4 regions of the Streptomyces globisporus C-1027 genome follow, and region 3 is predicted to be linked to each of the others. Evidence: riboswitches for the same ligand, from Rfam matches in the RefSeq annotation. Region 3 holds a riboswitch; each other region holds the start of a gene.

Region 1 (5,378 bases), 1.2 Mb from region 3:
GAACACGGACCGCCAGCCGAACTGCTCCACCAGGAAGCCGCCGAGCAGCGGACCGGCGGCTGCCGCTGCCCCGATGGCACTGGTCCGCAGGGCGACCGGCGGGCCGAGCCGGTCGGGCGGGTAGACCTGGCGCAGCAGCGCCAGCGTCGCGGGCTGCAGCAGGGCTCCGCACACGCCTTGTACGGCGCGCAGCGCGATGACCCAGCCGACCGAGGGCGCCACGGCGATGCCCGCGGACGCGGCCCCGAAGCCGAGCGATCCGGTGAGGAGCAGACGGGTGTGGCCGTACCGGTCCCCCAGCCGTCCGGCGAGGACGAGAAGACTCGCCACCGCGAGGAGGTAGGCCGTACTCGTCCACTGCACCTGGGCGAGGCTCGCGGAGAGATCGCGCTGCAGGCTGGGCTGGGCCACGAAGAGGACGGAGCCGTCGAGCGCGACGATCATCGCCCCGGCGATGCTGCCCGCGAGGGCGAGGCGGGGCCGGACGGAGGCGGTCGCGGCGCCGGTCACGGGTTCGCCGGTCCGAGGTGGGCGTCGACGGTCCGGGCGATCAGCGGCGCCAGGCTCTCGTGGGCGTGCGGGTCGCCCGGCGAGGGGGCGTCGAGGGTGAGCGACAGGCTTCCCCAGCTCCACAGTTGGGCGACGCCGTGGAGGTTCGCCCAGAGGGCGGCGGCCACGACATCCGGGGCGGGCTCGGGTCCGGGGGACGGCCGGCGGGCGGCTCCGGTCTGCTGGTGCCGGGCGACCAGGGCGACGAGCGACGCGAACAGCGGGAGGGTCTTCTCCCGCAGCCTGGGCCGGCCGTCGGCCTCGTCGCCGCCGTCCAGCAGGTCGTGGCGGAACATCAGCTCGAACATCGGGCGGTGCTCGACGGCGAAACCGACGTAGACGTCGGCGAGGAGACACACCTGGGCGCGCGGGTCGCCGTCCGGCCGGAGGGAGGTGTCGAGCCGGTCCTTCAAGGCGTCGAACCCGCGTCCCGCGATGGCGGAGAGCAGCGAGCGGTGGGTCGGGAAGTAGCGGCGCGGAGCACCGTGCGAGACACCGGCACGCCGGGCGATCTCCCGCAGCCCCAGCGCCGCGGTCCCCTCGGCCGCCACGATCTCGACGCCGATGTCCACCAGTCGTTCCCGCAGCGGGGTTCCGTCCTCCATGGAGAACTTCTAGCACCACCGAGTAGACAGTGTCTACCCAGTGGTGTGCGTCATGGGTTCCCCGACCGTTCGACTGTTCGCCACCCGCTCCCTGACTGTCGGTCAGGTCGCCCGTCTCGACTGTGCGGAGGCAGTGACCCAGATGTAACCGAATGGCGTAGGGGAATGCGGAACCACGGAGCGTCACAAGCCGTTCTTCTTCCCACTACACGGCCCTGCCGATCCCCGGAGGGCCGATCGAGGAACGGAAGACGTCATATGAAGAAGACAGTCGGGTGGGCCCAGGACGGCGACGACTGGACGATCACCGTGAACGGCACGCAGTACCGCGCCGTCGAGCGGCCGACGGACGGCCGGGTGGACAACTACCTGGTGCGCGGTGACGACCTGAGCGCCGAGTGCCCGAGCCTCGGTCATGGGCTGGGCGTCATCCGGGAACACGAGTCCCGACGCTGACGCCGGCCGGTCAGCCGAGCGGGCCGCCCACCGAACCGTCCGCGCCGTCCGCCGGGCGGCCCGCCGTCTCCTCGCCGGCCGCCGCCTTCTCATCGCTCGGCCCCTGCCGCAGCAGATAGGTGTCCATGATCCAGCCGTGCCGTTCGCGGGCCTCCGCGCGCACGCGGCTGATCTCGTCGGCCACCTCGTCGAGCGGGCCCGAGACCAGGATCTCGTCGGGGGTGCCGATGTACGCGCCCCAGTGGATCCACAGGCCCCGGCCCGTCAGACGGGTGAAGGTCTCATGGCCGTCGAGCATCACGACGATGTCGCCGTCGTCCTCGGGGAAGCCCTGGGCCAGCCGTCTGCCGGGGGTGATGTGGATGGGGCGGCCGACCTGGTTCAGGGTGACGCGGTGCCGGGCGGCGAGGGCGGAGACGCTGCTGATGCCGGGAATCACCTCGTGGCCGAACTCCACCGTGCCGCGCCCCCGGATGTCGTCGAGGATCGCGAGGGTGCTGTCGTACAGGGCCGGGTCGCCCCACACCAGGAAGGCTCCGCACTGCCCCGGTGCGAGCTCCTCGATGATCAGGCGTTCGCAGATGTCGGCGCGGCGGTGGCGCCAGTCGTGCACCGCCGAGGTGTAGCGCGCGGCATCCTCCTGGGTGCGGTCGCGCCACGGGTCACCGGCCTCCACCACGCGGTAGGGGCCGGTGAGGTGTTCGTCGAGGATGTCGCGCCGCAGCCGGGTCAGCGACTCCTTCTCCCTGCCCTTGCCGAGCACGAAGAAGACGTCGGCCCGGCGCATGGCCTTCACCGCGGCGAGGGTCAGGTGGTCGGGGTCACCGGCGCCGATGCCGATGACGAGGACGTGCCGGGGGGCCTCGCCGGCATGTGCCATGTCTGCCTTGTCTGCCATGTCGGCCGATCATGCCAGGGGCGAGGCGGGGTGGACTTACTAGGACGTCCAACTATATGTTCGTGAGCAGCGGGGTGGTCGGTGTGCAGCTGATCGCCCTCAAGGCCCGTGGTGTCAGGGAAGCCGGTGTGATTCCGGCGCGGTCCCGCCACTGTGACCGGGGAGTCCGTCCTCGCAGGACACGCCACTGACGGTGCAGCAGCCGTCGGGAAGGCAGGGGGACGGGCGTCGATCCGGGAGTCAGGATACCGGCCGCGGGATGTTCCGTGTTTCCACGAGGATGGAGCAGACACGCATGGCACCGGTCCGCACCCACGGCCCCGCAGGCACGTCCCGGCGAGCGGTTCTCCCCGCCCCCTGACGGCCTCCGCCCTTCGCGCCCCCCTCCGGCGGCAGCCCTTCCGCGCCCCCGTGCACCCGACCGGTGCGTGGGCCGGTGGCAGCCGTGCGCCATCCCCGGATCTCTCCTGACGATCTCACCGACGAGAGCAGGTCTCCATGGTCCGCGAACTCACCCATTTCATCGGCGGCAAGCACACGTCCGGCACCTCGGGCGGCTATGGCGATGTCTTCGATCCCAACACCGGCCGGGTGCAGGCCCGGGTTCCTCTGGCCGACCGGGCCGAGACCGAGGCGGCGGTCGCCGACGCCGTCGAGGCGCAGCGCGAGTGGGGCGAGTGGAACCCCCAGCGCCGCGCCCGTGTGCTGCTGCGCTTCCTCCAGCTGGTGGAGAAGGAGAAGGACTCCCTGGCCCGGCTGCTCTCCTCCGAGCACGGCAAGACCGTGGCCGACGCGCACGGCGACATCGCGCGCGGAATGGACGTGGTGGAGTTCGCCGCGGGCGTCCCCCATCTGCTGAAGGGCGAGTTCAGCGACAACGCGGGCGCCGGGATAGACGTCCACTCGCTGCGCCGGCCGCTCGGAGTGGTCGCGGGCATCACCCCGTTCAACTTCCCCGCGATGATCCCGCTGTGGAAGGCGGCCCCCGCCCTGGCCTGCGGAAACGCCTTCATCCTGAAGCCGTCGGAGCGCGACCCGTCGGTTCCGCTGCGGCTGGCCGAACTGTTCCTGGAGGCGGGGCTTCCGCCGGGCGTCCTCAATGTCGTCAACGGCGGCAAGGAGGCCGTTGACACCCTTCTGGAGGACCCGCGCGTCAAGGCGCTCGGCTTCGTCGGCTCGACGCCGATCGCCGCGCACATCTACGCCACCGCCGCCGCCCACGGCAAGCGGGCGCAGTGTTTCGGCGGGGCGAAGAACCACATGATCGTGATGCCGGACGCCGACCTGGACCAGGCGGTGGACGCGCTGATCGGCGCCGGCTACGGCTCGGCGGGCGAGCGGTGCATGGCGATCTCGGTGGCCGTGCCGGTCGGCGAGGCCACCGCCGACGCGCTCGTCGCCCGGCTCACCGAGCGGATCGCCGAGCTGCGGATCGGCCGCTCGGACGACCCGGACGCCGACTTCGGGCCGCTGGTGGGCCGGGACGCGGTGGACCGGGTCCGCGGCTATGTCGACCTCGGCGTCGAGGAGGGCGCCGAACTGGTCGTGGACGGGCGGGACTTCACCCTGAAGGGCCACGAGGACGGCTTCTTCGCGGGCGCTTCCCTCTTCGACCGGGTCACCCCGGACATGCGGATCTACCAGGAGGAGATCTTCGGCCCGGTGGTGTCCGTCGTCCGTGCGGCGGACTACGAGGAGGCCCTGCGGCTGCCCTCGGAGCACCCGTACGGCAACGGCGTCGCGCTCTTCACCCGCGACGGCGACACCGCCCGCGACTTCACGCGCCGCGTCGACACCGGCATGGTCGGCGTCAACGTGCCGATCCCGGTGCCGGTGGCGTACCACACGTTCGGCGGGTGGAAGCGGTCCGGCTTCGGCGATCTGAACCAGCACGGCCCGGACGCCATCCGCTTCTACACCCGTACCAAGACCGTCACTTCGCGCTGGCCCGCCTCGGGAATCCGGGACGGCGCGAGCTTCACGATTCCGACCATGGGATGAGCACCGTGACCACGCTCCTCACCGACGACCAGTTCGCCGTCGTCGAGACGACCCTGGACTTCGCCCAGGAGCACCTCGCCCCGCACGCGGTGGCCTGGGACCAGGACAAGCACTTCCCCGTCGACGTCCTGCGAAAAGCTGCGGGGCTCGGCCTCGGCGGCGTCTACGTACGGGAGGACCTCGGCGGGTCGGAGCTGACCCGCTCCGACGGGGTCCTCGTCTTCGAGGCCCTGGCCACCGGCTGCCCCTCCATCGCGGGCTATCTGTCCATCCACAACATGGTCGGCTGGATGATCGACCGTTACGGCACCGAGGACCAGCGGGCCCGCTACCTGCCGGGGCTCTGCACCATGGAGCGGCTCGGCAGCTACTGCCTGACCGAGCCGGGCGCCGGGTCCGACGCGGCGGCGCTGCGCACCCGCGCGGTGCGCGACGGCGACCACTACGTGCTGACGGGGACGAAGCAGTTCATCTCCGGGGCGGGCGCCTCGCACGTCTACATCGTGCTGGCCCGCACCGGCGAGGACGGGCCGCGCGGCATCTCCGCGTTCGTCGTCGAACGGGACGATCCCGGGATGTCGTTCGGGGCCAACGAGAAGAAGATGGGGTGGAACGCGCAGCCCACCCGGCAGGTCCTGCTGGACGGGGTGCGCATCCCGGCCGACCGGCTGCTCGGCGAGGAGGGCGGCGGCTTCCGCATCGCGATGAACGGGCTGAACGGCGGCCGGCTCGGCATCGCCGCCTGCTCGTTGGGCGGCGCGCAGAACGCCCTGGACCGCAGCCTGGCCCACCTCGCGGACCGGGAGGCGTTCGGCGGCCGGCTGCTGGACGCGCAGGCGCTGCAGTTCCGGCTGGCCGACATGGCGACC
Region 2 (5,378 bases), 1.8 Mb from region 3:
GTGGAGCACCGGGTCCCACGCCAGAATTTTAGTGGAATGTTCAACCAGTGTGCGCTGTTGTCATGGCTGAACGTACGGCGGGGCGGTCCGGAGAGGGCCGCACCACACGAAGGAGGACACGTGAGCGAGACCGAGACCTACTACGAGTTCGGCACCGCCGCCGACCGGTGGGACCGGGCGCAGATGTTCTTCGAGGCGAAGGAGTACCTGACGGCCGCGCGGATCCTGGGCGGACTCGTCGAGGAGGTGCCGGAGCAGGTCGCGCCGCGGCTGCTGCTGGCCCGCTCCTACTACCACTCCGCCAGGCTGGGAAAGGCGGAGGAGGAGCTGCGGCGAATCCTGGAGCTGGACCCGGTGGAGACGTACGCGCACCTCATGCTGGGCCGGACGCTGGAGCGCCAAGGGCGCAGCGCCGACGCCGCGCCGCACCTGCGGACGGCCGCGGCCCTCACCGGCGATTTCGGACCCGGAGCCGAACGCTCCTGAGCCGCCGCCCCGCGCCACCTGCCGGGCCCGCACCCTTCGGTGCGGGCCCGGTCTCCTTTACCCGCCGGTACGGGCATCGGACAATGGGATTTCCAGGACGAAGGGGTGGGGGATGAAGGGATCAGGGAGCGCCGCGTTACGCCGGGCGCGGTCGGGCGCGCTCATCGGGCTTGCGGTGGTGGTCTCGGCAGGCTGCTCCGGCGGTGACGGCGGCGGGACGAAGGGGGAGGCAGCCGAGCTGCGCGTTCGCCCGCCGGGTGTCCACAGCTGGACCGCCGAGCCGTGCGGCCTGCTCACGGGCGCACCGCCCGCGGAAGGCTTCACCCTCGGCAGCACCACCGACTCCGCCTCCCCCGAAGCCCGGGAGGACATCGGCGAGAGCGGCGGCCGGCCGCTCTACCGGCGGACCGGCTGCCTCGCGGATCTCAAGGGCCCGGACGGCGCGTTCTGGAAGCTCAGCGCCACGGCATCGGTGTACGAGGACTCCGAGCCCGCCCGCCACGCCTACCGCGTCAAGGAGGATCTCGACCGCGCTCACGGGCGCGGTCCCCAGAAGGTGCACGACACCGCCTACGCGCTACCGTCCGACGACCGGGGCCGCCCCGGCCGCACCCTCCTCCTGTGGAACGGTGACCTGGTGCTCGCGGTGTCCGCGTACGCACCGCACGGCAGCACGGAACGCGAGGTACGGAAGGACCTCGAACAGATCGTCGGGAACGCGGCCCGCCGCATCGAGGGCGGCTTACGCAACCACGACGCCTCCTCCCCCGCCCCCTGACGCCAGGGCGCCTGACGCCTCGATGCCCTTCGCAGGTTTCTCGGCGCTCCGGATCAGGCGTTCGCCACCCGGTCGAGCCACTCCTTCATCAGCGCCGCCTCGGCGGTGCTCAGCCCCGCCCCGTGCTCCTTCCGCAGGAGGGCGCTCAACCGGGCCGCCGCCGTGGGGACTTCGGCGTCCGCGGGTGCGCTCGACGACTGTTCCCGCGGTGGTTCCGGCGTGAGCACCGTCGCGTACAGCGCGTCCCGCACCCGGCGGGAGACCTCGATGTCGTCGAACGTCGCCGGGCGGGACACCAGCATCAGCGCCACGCCCACGTTGGCCGACATGATCATCTGGGCGGCCAGCTCGGGGGCGACGCGTATCCGGCCCTGGGCGGCGGCCCGTTCGAGGTCCCCCGTCAGGATCCGGTGGGACTCCAGCGCCGCGGCTGGCGGCGTGCGCATCGCCGGCGAGTTCATCAGCCGGTAGAGGTTGCGGTTGTCGAGGGCGAAGGCGACGTGGCTGTCCCACCCCCGCCGCAGGTCCTCGACGGCGTCCGTCGTCTCACCGCGCTCCCACTTCGTCGCCAGGTACTTCTCGAAGCCGTGGTCGACGACGGCCGACAGCAGTCCTTCCTTGTCGCCGAAGTGCCGGTAGAGAGCCGGGGCGCCCACCTTCGCGGCCTCGCACACGGCGCGCGTGGAGATGTCGCCGTCGGGCGATTCCCTGACCAGGGTGGCGGCCACTTCCAGGATGCGTGTCCGGGTACTCGTGCTCACCGGAGGGACGCTATCAAGCGGCACGGCGGCCCTCAGACGATGCCGCCGTTGGCCCGCAGCACCTGCCCGTTGACCCAGCGGGCCGGGCCGGCGAGGAAGGAGACCACCTCGGCTATGTCCTGCGGGGTCCCCAGCCGTTCCAGCGGCGGCTGGGCGGCCATCCGTGCGACGGTCTCCTCGTCCTTGCCGTCCAGGAAGAGGGCGGTGGCGGTCGGCCCCGGAGCCACGGCGTTGACCGTGATGTCCCGGCCGCGCAGCTCCCGGGCGAGGATCAGGGTCATGGCCTCGACGGCGCCCTTGGTCGCGGCGTACGCGGTGTAGCCGGGCAGGGCCAGCGACAGCACCGAGCTGGAGAAGTTGATGATGGCCCCGCCCGCGCGCAGCCGCCGCGCCGCCTGCTGGTCGACGACGAACGTGCCCCGGATGTTGGTGCGGAGCATCCGGTCGAGAGTATCGAGTTCGAGCTCGGCCAGCGGGGCGAGTGCCATGACCCCCGCCGCGTGCACCACCACGTCGATCCCGCCGAACGCATCCTCGGCGGCATCGAAGAGAGCGGCGACCGCCACCTCGTCGGCCACGTCCGCCTGCCGGGCGATGGCCTCGCCACCCGCGGCGGCGATCGCGGCGACGGCGGCTTCGGCCTCGGTCTGGTTGCCCGCGTAGTTCACGACGACCGCGAAGCCGTCGGCGGCGAGCCGTTCGGCGCTCTCGCGGCCGATGCCCCGGGACCCTCCGGTGACCACGGCCACCCGGCGAGGGGCGGATGTCGATGCGGTTGCGGACTGATCGGTCATGGCATTGCTCCTGGCGACTGGGGTCGCGGCCGTTCCGTGAAACCCGATGAGATCAACGCTAACACCATCGCGTTATCAACGCTACCCCTCGATCGTAGCGATGCTACTGAACATCGCTACCCGCCTCCGCGCCCGCCCGCACACCACAGAACCCGCCGGATGCTCCCCGGCGGGTTCTGTGGTGTACATCAGTCACTACGTGCGCGCGTCGGCACGCGCGGGCTCAGCCCACCGCACTCGCGGTACGCGGCGCCGCCGCACGGGGGGCGGGCGTCAGAAGCCGCTCGGTGAGAAAGCCGAAGACGATGCCGAAGGTGCTCCACAGCGTCGCCTGGACCGCCAGCGTCGAGAGTCGGAACTCCCACAGCAGGGTCGCCGGGAAGTCCTTGCCCACCTCGTCGAAGGAGGGCAGGAAGGCGTAGGCGAGACCGATCAGCAGGACGAAGCCCGCGACGACCGCGATGCTCGCGTTCCAGTTGCCCAGGCGGGGTGCGAGCCGCTTGCCGATGATGACGGCGGCGACGGCCAGCAGCACACTGAGGGCGACCATCAGGAAGAACAGGGTGGTGCGCTTGCCGATGGTGTCGGGGTTGCCGACGGCGGGCGGGTTCGCCGGGTACTTGAGGAACGGTACGACGTAGACCGTGAGCAGGGCGGCGCCCGCGATCAGCGCCGCCGTGGCCCGGGGGCCGAAGTTGCCGATGCGGCCCAGGGCGTAACAGAAGACGAGGGCAGCGATTCCGCCCACCGCGACGCCGAAGACCAGGACGCCGGTGGCGAGTCCCCCGGTGGCCTGCATGGTGCGGCTGACCAACTCCTCGCCGCCGCCGTGGTCATGACTGTGGGCCTCTTCGAGGGCGATGGCCGCGTCCACCTGGGACTCGCCGAGGAAATAGGCCACGACGAGCGCGAGCGCGCCCGCGATCAGGCCCGCGAGCATGCCGCGCACGAGCAGGGCTCTGACAGATATGGGGTTCACGATGGTTTCCTGATTTCTCTTGCTTGCCGCTGCCGGGCGCGTCCGCTGATTCCCCGGCGGATGTTCTCTCCGGCGGGGCCTGGTTCCTCAGATGTCTCAGTGGCAGGGGAAGCCGAGCAGGTGGCGGCCGTCGTGAACCCACTCGTGGACGCCTTCGCCCGAGATGAGTGCGGTGGCGCCCTGTTCGGCGCCGACGAAGTACAGCAGGACGAGCATGAGAATGCCGAAGAAGACCGCCCAGGGGGCAATGGCTTTCGCCGAGATCGGAGTGATCTCGGATGTCCCCGTAGCGGAAACGGCGGACTGTGCCATGGCAGAACCTCCTGTGGGAACACGCGTCCCTGTTGTGGTGCCTCAGACGAAGGTGCCGGGTCTGACTTCCCGCCCGAAGGCGGGTTCACAGTGGCGCGACCGTGCCGGATTCTCACCGGACTTCCGTCCCACCCTCGTCATGGTCGACGAGACCATACCGCCTGTACGCAGGCGCCGCCATGGTCAAATGTGCAGCGTCACGGGGGCCGAATTCCTTGGGGCGACAGGGCTGCGGGGCCACTGGTGCCGGATTGAAAGCAGGGACATGACAGTACGGGTGATGTTGATCTCACCGGCGATGAACGCGGCGCTGCGGGAGGCGCGCTTCGACGGCGACTCCCCCCTGGACCGGTCCGGCCGGGAGAGTGCGCGGGCCGCCGCCGGTACGGTGCCGACGGCCGGGCTGGTACTCAGCGGCCCCTCCGGCCAGTGCCGCGAAACCGCTGAGGCCCTCGGCCTGACGGCCCGGACCGAACCGGCCCTGGGGGGCTGGGACCTGGCGGACTGGGCCGGCCGCCGCCTCGACGAGGTGGCCGCCGCCGAACCCGCGGGGGTGGCGGCCTGGCTCGGCGACCCGTCGGCGGCTCCGCACGGCGGCGAGTCGCTGTGCGACCTGGTGACCAGGACCGGGGCGTGGCTGGACTCCCTCGGGGGGCCGGACGCACCCGGCGCTCGTTTCCTGGTGGTGGCCGAGGCCGCCGTCGTCCGGGCGGCGGTCGTCCACGGCCTGCGCCTGCCGGCGGAGGCGTTCTGGCGGCTGGACGTCGCCCCGCTGATGCTGACCGAACTCAGCGGGCGCTCCGGCCGGTGGAACGTGGGGCTCGGGCGCCCGCTCACCGCTCCCCCGGCCGGCTGACCGGCACGGCCCGGCGCTCACCGGCCGGCCACCACAGCCCACCGCTCCTCACGGCCGACCGGCCGTCACATTCCTTTGCTCTCCCGCCAGTCGGGCCGGACCAGCACCGCCGTGGCGACGATGTCGCCCTCGACCCGCCAACGCCCGTGCAGCGTCGTGGGCAGGGCCGGATCGGTGAGCAGCAGACGGGCGGCGAAGGTGCCCTCGGCGGCGGTGGGGCCCTGAGACCCATGGTCGCTCCCCGGACCGTCGGTGCGATGGAACGTCAGATCGGCCTGGTCGAAGTCGAGTTCGACACCGGTGACCGGATACCAGGTCTTGAAGACGCTCTCCTTGGCGCTGAACAGGATGCGGTCCCAGTGGATCTCGCCCGTCCCCTCCGGCGCGGGCGGACCGATCCGCTCGCGCTCGG
Region 3 (5,378 bases):
TCACGGGTGCGGGCGTCCCACACGCCGAGCTTCTTCAGCTCGTCCACCAGGTAGGCGTTGACCTGGAGGAACTCACCGCTGAGCGTCTCGCGCTTGAACAGGTTGGAGACCTGCGGCTCGATGCACTCGTACACGCCGGCGATCGAGGCGATCGTCGCGGTCGGCGCGATGGCGAGCAGCAGGGAGTTGCGCATCCCGGTCTTCGCGACCCGGGCGCGCAGGGCGTCCCAGCGCTCCGGCCAGTTCAGCTCGGTGGCGTAGTGGTCGGGGTGCAGCACCCCGCGCGCGGCACGCGTCTCGGACCACGCGGGCAGCGGGCCCGAGCGCTCGGCGAGGTCGCAGGACGCCTCGTACGCGGCCAGCATGATCCGCTCGGAGATCTTCGTGGAGAGCGCGCGCGCCTCGGGTGAGTCGAACGGCAGGCGCAGCTGGAAGAAGACGTCCTGGAGGCCCATGGCCCCCAGGCCGACCGGCCGCCAGCGGGAGTTGGAGTTCCCGGCCTGCTCGGTCGGGTAGAAGTTGATGTCGACGACCCGGTCCAGGAAGGTCACGGCCGTACGGACGGTGGAGTCCAGGCGGTCCCAGTCGATCGAGCCGTTCGCCACGAAGGCGCCCAGGTTGACCGAGCCCAGGTTGCAGACGGCCGTCTCGCCGTCGTTGGTGACCTCAAGGATCTCCGTGCACAGGTTCGACGAGTGCACGACCCGGCCCGGCTCGGCGGTCTGGTTGGCGGTCCGGTTGGAGGCGTCCTTGAACGTCATCCAGCCCTGGCCGGTCTGCGCGAGGGTCCGCATCATCCGGCCGTACAGCTCACGCGCCGGCATCGTCTTGCGGGCCAGGCCCTTCGCCTCGGCCGCGCGGTAGGCCGCGTCGAACTCGTCGCCCCACAGGTCGACCAGCTCGGGCACGTCCGCCGGGGAGAACAGCGACCACTCGGTGTCCGCGTCGACCCGGCGCATGAACTCGTCCGGGATCCAGTGCGCCAGGTTCAGGTTGTGCGTACGCCGCTGGTCCTCACCGGTGTTGTCGCGGAGCTCCAGGAACTCCTCGATGTCCGCGTGCCAGGTCTCCAGGTAGACCGCCGCGGCGCCCTTGCGCCGGCCGCCCTGGTTCACCGCCGCCACCGAGGCGTCCAGCGTCTTGAGGAACGGCACGATGCCGTTGGAGTGCCCGTTGGTGCCCCGGATCAGCGAACCCCGGGCGCGGATGCGGGAGTACGACAGACCGATGCCGCCCGCGTGCTTCGAGAGCCGCGCCACCTGGTGGTAGCGGTCGTAGATCGAGTCCAGCTCGTCCTTCGGCGAGTCCAGCAGATAGCAGGAGGACATCTGCGGGTGCCGCGTACCGGAGTTGAAGAGGGTGGGGGAGGACGGGAGGTAGTCCAGCTTGCTCATCAGCCCGTAGAGCGCGGCGACCTCGTCCAGCGCCCGCGCCGACTCGTCCTCGGCGAGGCCCGCGGCCACGCGCAGCATGAAGTGCTGCGGGGTCTCGATGACCTGCCGGGTGATCGGGTGGCGCAGCAGGTAACGGCTGTGCAGCGTACGGAGACCGAAGTAGCCGAAGCGGTCGTCGGCGCCCTCGGCCAGCGTCCGCTCGACCAGCTCGTCCAGCGCCTTCGCGTGCAGCTCGACGAAGGCGGCGGTGCGGTCGGCGATCAGGCCCTCGCGGTGGCCCACGGTGACCGAGGCGGAGAAGGACGTCGCGCCCTGGCCCGCCGCCTCGTCGGCGATCGAGAGGGTCAGCAGCCGGGCGGCCAGCCGGGAGTACGCCGGGTCCTCGGAGATCAGCCCCGCGGCGGCCTCGGTGGCCAGCATGCGCAGCTCGGCCTCGTCGGAGCGGGCGTTACGCCCGCGCAGCGCTGCGGCGGCGACCCGTCCGGGGTCGGTGTCGGGAAGATCGACGGTGAGGTCGGTCAGGGTCCGCAGCAGAGCGGTCCCGGGTCCGTCGTTCGGGACTTTCCCGGCCGTGGTGGACGCTGCGGACTCGGCGGATTCGGTGGCTGAAACCGGATCGGCGGGCGCGATGGTCACTGGGCTTTCCCTCGCTCGGCAGGGGGCCTGTGGAAGGCGGGGAAGCCGGGCAGCGCGAAACCCGGGGCGGGGCAGCACTGCTGACGGCGTCCACCGGCCTATCCGCGAGGCCCGGACGTCTGGCATCCGGTTCGGTCGAGCCGGACGCACTGTCGACAGGTCTTCGGACTTGCAGGTGCGCAAAAGCACACTGATCACACCGTTGCGGGACAGTTCCGGATTCGCACCGGATTCCCCTGCGGCGACAGCGAGGTCGAGCATACATGTGGGGGCCGCCAGATGCTGCGGCCCCCACATGTTGTGTCGCGTCGATTTCATGTGCCCCTCAGGACACCGCCTCCAGCGGCAGCCGGAAGGTCATGAGCCGTAGGCCCGGCACCGGTTCCCAGTCCCGTTCGGGGGTCCGCAGAAAGCCGAGCCGCCGGTAGATCCTATGGGCTGAGAGCATGGCCGGCTGCGTCGACAGCACCAGCGCCCGGACACCTTCCGCCGACCGGGCCCGCTCGATGCACGCCCGTACGAGCGCCTCTCCCACGCCCCGTCCGCGCCCCTCGCGGGCCACGGCCAGCATCCGGAATTCGGCCTCGTCCGGACCGGCGATGTCGCGCCACGGCGTGCCGGGAGCGGCATAGGTCACACCGCCGAGCACCGCCCCGTCCGCGTCGAGCGCGACCAGCGTCTCCGCCTCGGCCGCCCGCTGCTCCACCGCCCGCAGTTTGCGGAGATACGGGTCCTGCGGCCCGTGCAGCAGACCGTCGCCGAGATACGCCTCGGCGACGATCTCGCCGAGCACGCCGTACTCGGCCGGCTCGGCCACCCTGATCGTCAGATCCATCAGCCGCTCGCTCCCACTTCGTTGTCCGGGGCCCCGTCGCCCTCCGTCGGCAGATCGCCGCGCTCGACCGGCGCTCGCCCGGAGGCCTCCCCGGCGGGCGGCAGTACCTGGTCCAGCTCGTAGTCGTCGGCGCGGTGGGCGGCCCGCGCCGCCGCACGCAGCGTCGGCCGGTCCACCTCCTGGCGTGTTCCGCTCAACGTCACCACCAGGCCGTCCTGTTCCCGGGCGTAGGAGTGGCCCGACTCCGTGGCGCTGTACCACTGTCCGCCGTCGCGCTCACAGGTCACCAGGGGCTGCTGGCCGCCGCCCGGCGCGGGGCCGTCCGTGCAGTCGGCGTCGGCGTGCGGGAGGCGTTCCACCGACAGCCGGATCTGCCCGCCGTCCGGCTCGGTGTAGACGCTGCCGAACCCGTCGTCGCCGAGCACCCCGACGGACTGGCGCGCCAGGGTGTAGCCCGCGGCCTCGGTCACCCACACATGCTCCGCGACGAGCTGCGCGGCGCTCGCCCGCGCCTCCAACTCCGCCCGGTCGGGCGCCGGATCGGCCGAGGAACTCCGGTCGGCCGCTGTCTGCGAGCCGGGCGCCGGCTCGGTGCCGCAGCCCGTCGCCGCCAGGGCCAGGGTCATGGTCAGCGTGGTGGTCAGGAGGAGGGGCCGGAGCCGGGGCGGCCGGAAGCGCGGTGTCATGGGCACATCCTTGTCTAGGGCGAGGGCGCGGTGTTCCGGACGGCGATGTCCGGTCGGGGGCGCGGAAAGGGGCCGCCGCGCCCCTGGACGGGATGCGGCGGCCCCGGTGGCGGCCCGTGGTGCTCAGCAGCAGCGGAAGCCCTCGCGGGGATCCGCCTCGCGGGCGTCCGTCCGGCTGCGTTCGAAGGCGCGGCGGGTCATCACCGGCGCGTCCGGATCGTGCGTCCTCGCGTGCGCCACATAGCGGTCGTACGTGGACTCGCCGGTCAGCTCACGGACGTACCAGCGGATCCGTCCGGCCACCCGTCGTACGTCCGCGACCGTCATGTCCGGCTCCCCGTCTCCGCCGGCTCCTTGCGGATGCCGCCCTCGGGCCCGACGCCGGCGGCGAGCAGCTCGGCCTTCTCCTCCTTGGTGGCGAAGAGCGAGGCCGGGGCGACGAGCTTGGACTCGACGTACGGCGTCTCGTGGAGCTTGACGCTCTCCGGGTCCCGGATGGCCTTGTAGCAGACCCGGCCGGCGTCCACGAGCACCACGATGATGAGGAGCGCGAAGAGCGCGCTCAGCACCCCGTCGACCGTGGAGTTGGTGACGACGGTGCGCATGTCGTCCATGGACTTGGCCGGCGCCAGCACCTCGCCCGCGTCGATGCCCGCCTGGTACTTGTCGCGCTGGGCGAAGAAGCCGACCTTCACGTCGTCGGAGAAGATCTTCTGCCAGCTCGCGGTGAGCGTGACCGCCACGTCCCAGGCGAGCGGGACCGCGGTGACCCACGCCCACTTCAGCCGGCCGGACTTGACGAGCAGGGTGGTGCAGACGGCCAGCGCGACGGCGGCCAGCAACTGGTTGGCGATACCGAAGAGCGGGAAGAGCTGGTTGATGCCGCCCAGCGGGTCGTGCACGCCGACCCAGAGGAAGTACCCCCAGCCGCCGACCACGACGGCACTGGCGAACCAGACGCCCGGCTTCCAGCTGACCTCGCGGAACGGCTTGTAGGCGTTGCCCAGCATGTCCTGGAGCATGAAGCGCCCGACCCGGGTGCCGGCGTCCACCGTGGTGAGGATGAAGAGGGCCTCGAACATGATGGCGAAGTGGTACCAGAACGCCTTCATCGCCGTTCCGCCGACGACCGCGGAGAAGATCTCCGACATGCCGAGCGCGAACGTGGGCGCGCCACCGGTCCGGGAGAGCAGGCTCGCCTCTTCGACGTCCTTGGCGGCCTGGGCCAGGGCGTCCGGGGAGATGGTGAAGCCGAAGTTGGCGACGGCCTGCGAGGCGGACTGGACGCTGTCGCCGATCACACCGACGGGCGCGTTGATGGCGAAGTAGAGGCCGGGGTCGATGATGCAGGCGGCGATCATCGCCATGATCGCGACGAACGACTCGACCAGCATGGAGCCGTAGCCGATCATCCGGATCTGGGTCTCCTTCTGGACCATCTTCGGCGTGGTGCCGGAGGAGACCAGGGAGTGGAAGCCGGAGAGCGCGCCGCAGGCGATGGTGATGAAGACGAACGGGAACATCGAGCCGGCGAAGACCGGGCCCGATCCGCTGGAGGCGAAGTCGGTGACCGCGGGCATCTTCAGGGTCGGCAGTGCGACGACCACGCCGAGGGCCAGCAGCCCGATCGTGCCGACCTTCATGAAGGTGGAGAGGTAGTCGCGCGGGGCCAGCAGCAGCCACACCGGGAGCACGGAGGCGAGGAACCCGTACACGATCATCCAGATGACCAGCGTGCCCGGCTCCAGCGTGAAGAAGTCCGCCCACGACGACTCGGCGACCCAGCCGCCCGAGACGATCGCGAGCAGCAGCAGCGCGACGCCTATG
Region 4 (5,378 bases), 3.8 Mb from region 3:
GCGCCGCCGCCGGTGGGGGAGGGCCAGCAGGGCGGCCTGCCGTACGTCGTCGGCGGTGACCTCCTCGCGGCCGGCCCAGGCGGCGAGCGCGGTGGCGGTACGGGCCATCACGATGTCGGCCCGCATCCCGTCGACCTCGAACGCGGCACAGGTGGCCGCGATCTGCCGCAGCACGCCGTCGCTCAGCACGACCCGGGGCAGCAGGACGCGCGCGGCGGCGATCCGCTCGCGCAGGGCGCCCTCCTCCTCGGCCCAGCGCGCGGCGAACCCCTCGGGGTCGTCGTCGTACGCGAGCCGGCGCCGCACGACCTCGACCCGCTCGTCGGTGTCCCGGGACGCGGAGACCTCCACGGTCAGCCCGAACCGGTCCAACAGCTGCGGCCGCAGCTCGCCCTCTTCCGGGTTCATCGTCCCGACCAGCAGGAACCGCGCCGCGTGCCGTACGGAGACGCCTTCGCGCTCGACGTACGAAGCACCCATGGCCGCCGCGTCCAGCAGCAGGTCCACCAGGTGGTCGTGGAGGAGGTTGACCTCGTCGACGTACAGGATCCCGCGGTGCGCGTCGGCCAGCAGCCCCGGCTCGAACGCCTTCACACCCTCCGAGAGCGCCCGCTCGATGTCCAGCGCCCCCACGAGCCGGTCCTCGGACGCCCCGACGGGCAGCTCCACGGTCCGCGCCGGACGCGACACCCCGGCCGCCTCCGCGTGCGGCCCGTCGGGACACGCCGGATCGGGCGAGACCGGATCACAGGAGAACCGGCACCCGGGTACGACGGGGACCTCGGGCATCAACGCGGCGAGGGCCCGCACGGCGGTGGACTTGGCGGTCCCCTTCTCACCCCGCACGAGCACCCCGCCGACGGCCGGACTGACGGCGTTCAGCAAGAGCCCGAGCCGCAGGTCGTCCTGCCCGACGATCGCGGTGAAGGGATACGGCGTACTCACAAGGCCTCCTGGTCGACATGCTGTTCAGCTTCTTGCCCGAGCCCGTGGGGCGTGGCTTCCGCGGACCCGGCATCCTCAAGCCTCTGGCCCCTTGACCCAGCGGACCCGGCCATTTCAAGCCCCTCCGGCGATTGAGGAGCGGGGTCCGGGGCAGCGCCCCGGCTCTCCGGCCCACCCGCCCCCACCGGCGGCGCCCCCGGCGGCACGAACGGCAACCCCCCAGGCGCACCCCCCTCGATCAACCCCCACAACGCATCCGTGTCCGCATGCTCCTCCACCAGATCCCCGAGCCGATCCAGCTGCTCCTCCCGCAGCACCCCGAAACTCGTGTCCGGCGCAGGCACGAACCGCCGCCCGGCGGCCCGCGCCACCTCCACCAGGAACCGCCGCCGGAACGCATCGCTCTCCAGCGACCCGTGCCAGTGCGTCCCCCACACCGCCCCCACCCGGCACCCGTCCAGGAACGGCTCCCCGCCCCGTACGTCGGCCACCCCGTGGTGGATCTCGTACCCCTCCACCGGCTCGCCCAGCGCCGAACCGACCGGCCGCGCCAGCGTCTTGTCCCGGTCGAAGCGAATCCGTACGGGAAGGACCCCGAGCCCGTCCACGACCCCCGCCCGCGACTCCACCTCGTCCTCGATCCGCTCACCGAGCACCTGGAACCCGCCGCAGATCCCCAGTACCGGCCGGCCCTCCGCCGCACGCCGCACCAGCGCCTCCGCGAGACCGCGCTCACGCAGCCAGGCCAGCGCCTTCACCGTGCCGCGCGTCCCCGGCACGATCACCAGATCCGCGTCGGCCAGCTCCTCCGCCCGGTCCACGAACCGCACGACGACGCCCGGTTCGGCGGCCAGCGCGTCCACGTCCGTGAAGTTGGACATCAACGGCACCGCGCAGACCGCGACCCGCAGCACGTCCTCCCCGTGCGGCGGCGCCACGACCGACTCCCGCACCGCACCCCGCAGGGAGACCCGCAGGCCGTCCTCCTCGTCGATGCCGAGCCCGTGGGCGTACGGCAGCACCCCGTACGTCCGCCGCCCGGTCAGCCCGTACAGCATGTCGAGCCCCGGCTCCAGCAACGAGACGTCGCCCCGGAACTTGTTCACCAGGTAGCCCGCGACCAGCGACTGGTCCTCCGCGCTCAGCAGCGCCGTCGTCCCGAAGAACGAGGCGAAGACCCCGCCCCGGTCGATGTCCCCGACGACCAGCACGGGGAAGCGGGCGGCCCGCGCGATCCCCATGTTCACGATGTCGGTGCGCCGGAGGTTGATCTCGGTGGGGGAGCCCGCCCCCTCGCAGATCACCGCGTCGTACGTCGACCGCAGCTCCTCCAGGCAGTCGGTCACCGTGCCGAGCAGCGCCTCCTGACGGCCCCCGTGGTACCCCCGGGCGCTCATCTCGCCGACCGGCTTCCCCATCAGGACGACCTGGCTGGACCGGTCGCTGCCGGGCTTCAGCAGCACCGGGTTCATCAGTGCCGTCGGCTCCACCCGGGCGGCCTGCGCCTGCATCGCCTGGGCGCGCCCGATCTCCGCGCCCTCGCGGGTCACGAAGGAGTTGAGGGACATGTTCTGCGCCTTGAACGGCGCGACCTTCACCCCTCGGCGCACCAGCCAGCGGCAGATGCCCGCCGTGACCACGCTCTTGCCCGCGTCCGAGGTCGTTCCCGCGACCAGCAGCCCGCCGCCCCTCATGCCCGCCCCCGTTCCCGTACGGCACTCCACCGTGTCGCACCGCTCATGCCCGTCCCCGCTTCCGCCCCGCGACCGACCGCCGCGCGGCCAGGTGGCCCGCCGCCAGCCGGCCCGCCACACACACCCCCAGGGCCAACGCACCGACCCGGCGCGACAGCCGCACCGCGCGCTCGATGTCCGCGCCCCGGACCTCCCGCCCGGCCGCCCCGTTCAGCACCGGCCGGTGCTCGACGCGCCCCGCGTACGCGAGCGTGCCGCCCAGCCGTACGCCGAGCGCCCCCGCGAACGCGGCCTCCACGGGCCCCGCGTTCGGGCTCGGGTGGCGGTGTGCGTCCGCCTTCCAGGCGCGTACGGCCTCCGAGGGCCGCCCGCCGCCGACCACGGCCAGCGCGGCCGTCAGCCGGGCGCCCGGCCACCCCGCGACGTCGTCCAGGCGGGCCGAGGCCCAGCCGTAGCGGCGGTGACGGGGCGACTTGTGGCCGACCATCGCGTCCAGCGTGTTCACCGCCCGGAACCCGACCAGACCCGGCACCCCGCCGATCGCCCCCCACACCAGCGCGCCGACGACGGCGTCCGACGTGTTCTCGGCGACCGACTCCACGACCGCGCGGGCGATCCCCGGCCCGTCCAGGGAGTGCGGATCGCGCCCGCACAGATGCGGCAGCCGCTCCCGGGCCACCTCCAGGTCCCCGGCGGCCAGCGCGCCCCCGATCGCGCGGGCCTCGCGGCCCAGCGACGTACCGCCGACGACGGACCAGGCGGTGGCGGCGGTCAGCGCGACGGCGAGCGCGGGGCGTCCCCGTACGGCGCGGGCGGTCAGCGCGGCTGCCCCCACAGCGCCTCCGGCGCACACCAGGGTGTGCAGCGCGCCCCGGCCACGGTCGTCACGCCACAACAGGGACTCGACCCGCGCCGCGGCGCGGCCGAATCCGGCGACGGGGTGGCCCCGCCGGGGATCGCCGAGCAGCGCGTCGGCGACCATCCCGGCCGTGGCGCCGTACGCGAAGATGCGATCGGCACGCACGGCTCAGCCCGTCGCGGAAAGAGGCGTTCCGGCACGGAGGGGCACAGGAAGCGGCGCAGGGAAGGGCGCACGGCGGCCGGGCATGGCGTAGGTCCTCACTCAGGGTCCGCGCCCTGGTTCGACGTGACCGACGACGAGAGTCTCCTGGCTCCCGGATCCGCAGTTCCCCCGGCCTTCCAGCCCGCGTACCGCGAGCCGTGACGTCCGGTGTGGGGGAGTGCTCCCCGGTGACAGTGGCGGGACCGCGCCGGATTCGCACCGGCTTCCTCTGCTGTCGCCGTAAATGGCTCCGGCAGTCCACCACGCCCCGAGAACAGCCGTCAACTCGCTGTTGACCTGCGAGGCTCCACTGTGGGCGGACGCACATCGGGCCGGACACACGAGGTGTGTCCGGCCCGAAGGGAGTGCGAGGAACGCGGGGGTGCGGCGTCAGGCGACGATCAGATAGATCCCGTACGAGACCGCCGCGACGCACAGCGCGAAGCAGGCGTACGCGCCGGTGCGCGCCAGCGCGACCGACCCGCCGGAGGCGCTGCCTCCGGCCGTGGCGGACTGCTTGGAGAGAGCGACGATGCCCAGGGTGAAGAGGCCGACCAGCGCGACGGTGACCACGAGGCTGACACCGAAGACGGAGGCGAGAGCTGCCCAGTCGATTTTCATGCGGATCTGTCCTTACACCTTGGCCGGCGGCCGGGCCGGGTCGTCGGGCGCCGAAGCCGGGGCCGGGATGCTGGAGATGAGCTCGGGCTCGGAGGCCGGGACTCCGATGGGCGGCGGCTGGACCGCGGCGATGGCCGTGGTGACGACGCCCTGGGGCTCGTCGCCGTCCGTGTCGTTGACGTTGGTGTGGTCGACCGGCTGGCGGCGCGAGGCCACCCAGATGGCGAACGAGCCGCCCACCAGGATGACCGCCGTGACGGCGATGCCCCAGGGGCCCTGCTTGGTCAGGAACTCGGCGCCCGCGCCGACCAGACCCGCGGCCGGCAGGGTCAGACCCCAGGCGACGAACATCCGGGTGGCGGTGGACCAGCGGACCACGCCCCCCTTACGGCCGAGGCCCGAGCCCATCACGGCGCCGGAGCAGGACTGCGTGGTGGAGAGCGAGAAGCCGAGGTGCGAGGAGGCCAGGATGACGGTCGCCGCGCTGGTCTGGGCGGCGAAGCCCTGCGGCGGCTGGAGGTCGGTCAGGCCCTTGCCCATGGTGCGGATGATGCGCCAGCCGCCGAGGTAGGTGCCGAGCGCGATGGCGACACCGGCGGAGACGATGACCCACATGGGCGGGTTGGAGCCGGGGGCCAGGACACCGCTGGTGACCAGGGCGAGGGTGATGATGCCCATCGTCTTCTGGGCGTCGTTGGTGCCGTGGGCGAGCGAGACGAGACCGGCGGAGGCGATCTGCCCGGCCCGGTAGCCCTTGGCGGTCGACTTCAGCTGGTTCGGGTCGGTGACGTTCCGGTTGATCCGGTACGTCAGCCGGGTGGCCAGCATCGCGGCGATACCGGCGACGAGCGGGGCGGCGATCGCGGGGAGCAGCACCTTGGTGACGACGGTGCCGCCGTTGATCGAGGACCAGCCGGCCGACATGACCGCGGCGCCGATCAGACCGCCGAACAGGGCGTGGGAGGAGCTGGAGGGCAGCCCCAGCAGCCAGGTCAGGAGATTCCACAGGATGGCGCCGACGAGCGCCGCGAAGATGACCTCTGTTCTGATGCCGT

Evidence for each region. Region 3 has a riboswitch for cobalamin ahead of WQO_RS24035 (ribonucleoside-diphosphate reductase subunit alpha). Riboswitches for the same ligand answer to the same signal wherever they lie in the genome.
Region 1: linked by a shared signal. The riboswitch ahead of WQO_RS29230 (CoA-acylating methylmalonate-semialdehyde dehydrogenase) and the one ahead of WQO_RS24035 (ribonucleoside-diphosphate reductase subunit alpha) in region 3 are both predicted to bind cobalamin.
Region 2: linked by a shared signal. The riboswitch ahead of WQO_RS31885 (CbtB domain-containing protein) and the one ahead of WQO_RS24035 (ribonucleoside-diphosphate reductase subunit alpha) in region 3 are both predicted to bind cobalamin.
Region 4: linked by a shared signal. The riboswitch ahead of WQO_RS07085 (cobalamin biosynthesis protein) and the one ahead of WQO_RS24035 (ribonucleoside-diphosphate reductase subunit alpha) in region 3 are both predicted to bind cobalamin.

Annotation. Positions count from the first base shown of each region.
Region 1 covers NZ_CP013738.1:6,618,994-6,624,371, reverse strand. The annotation lists gene WQO_RS29250 (MFS transporter) at 1-444, opposite strand, end outside; gene WQO_RS29245 (TetR/AcrR family transcriptional regulator) at 507-1,154, opposite strand; gene WQO_RS29240 (hypothetical protein) at 1,413-1,610, shown strand; gene cobF (precorrin-6A synthase (deacetylating)) at 1,621-2,508, opposite strand; cobalamin riboswitch at 2,601-2,779, shown strand; gene WQO_RS29230 (CoA-acylating methylmalonate-semialdehyde dehydrogenase) at 3,007-4,509, shown strand; gene WQO_RS29225 (acyl-CoA dehydrogenase family protein) at 4,506-5,378, shown strand, end outside.
Region 2 covers NZ_CP013738.1:7,220,892-7,226,269, reverse strand. The annotation lists gene WQO_RS31910 (tetratricopeptide repeat protein) at 121-486, shown strand; gene WQO_RS31905 (hypothetical protein) at 599-1,264, shown strand; gene WQO_RS31900 (TetR/AcrR family transcriptional regulator) at 1,318-2,025, opposite strand; gene WQO_RS31895 (SDR family oxidoreductase) at 2,058-2,819, opposite strand; gene WQO_RS31890 (CbtA family protein) at 3,043-3,798, opposite strand; gene WQO_RS31885 (CbtB domain-containing protein) at 3,895-4,110, opposite strand; adenosylcobalamin (AdoCbl) riboswitch at 4,156-4,249, opposite strand; gene WQO_RS31880 (histidine phosphatase family protein) at 4,376-4,966, shown strand; gene WQO_RS31875 (4'-phosphopantetheinyl transferase family protein) at 5,032-5,378, opposite strand, start outside.
Region 3 covers NZ_CP013738.1:5,423,210-5,428,587, forward strand. The annotation lists gene WQO_RS24035 (ribonucleoside-diphosphate reductase subunit alpha) at 1-2,030, opposite strand, end outside; cobalamin riboswitch at 2,168-2,291, opposite strand; gene WQO_RS24040 (GNAT family N-acetyltransferase) at 2,356-2,865, opposite strand; gene WQO_RS24045 (hypothetical protein) at 2,865-3,551, opposite strand; gene WQO_RS24050 (YbdD/YjiX family protein) at 3,675-3,878, opposite strand; gene WQO_RS24055 (carbon starvation CstA family protein) at 3,875-5,378, opposite strand, start outside.
Region 4 covers NZ_CP013738.1:1,618,949-1,624,326, reverse strand. The annotation lists gene WQO_RS07095 (putative cobaltochelatase) at 1-945, opposite strand, end outside; gene WQO_RS07090 (cobyric acid synthase) at 942-2,639, opposite strand; gene WQO_RS07085 (cobalamin biosynthesis protein) at 2,683-3,663, opposite strand; cobalamin riboswitch at 3,781-3,958, opposite strand; gene WQO_RS07080 (hypothetical protein) at 4,093-4,323, opposite strand; gene WQO_RS07075 (inorganic phosphate transporter) at 4,336-5,378, opposite strand, start outside.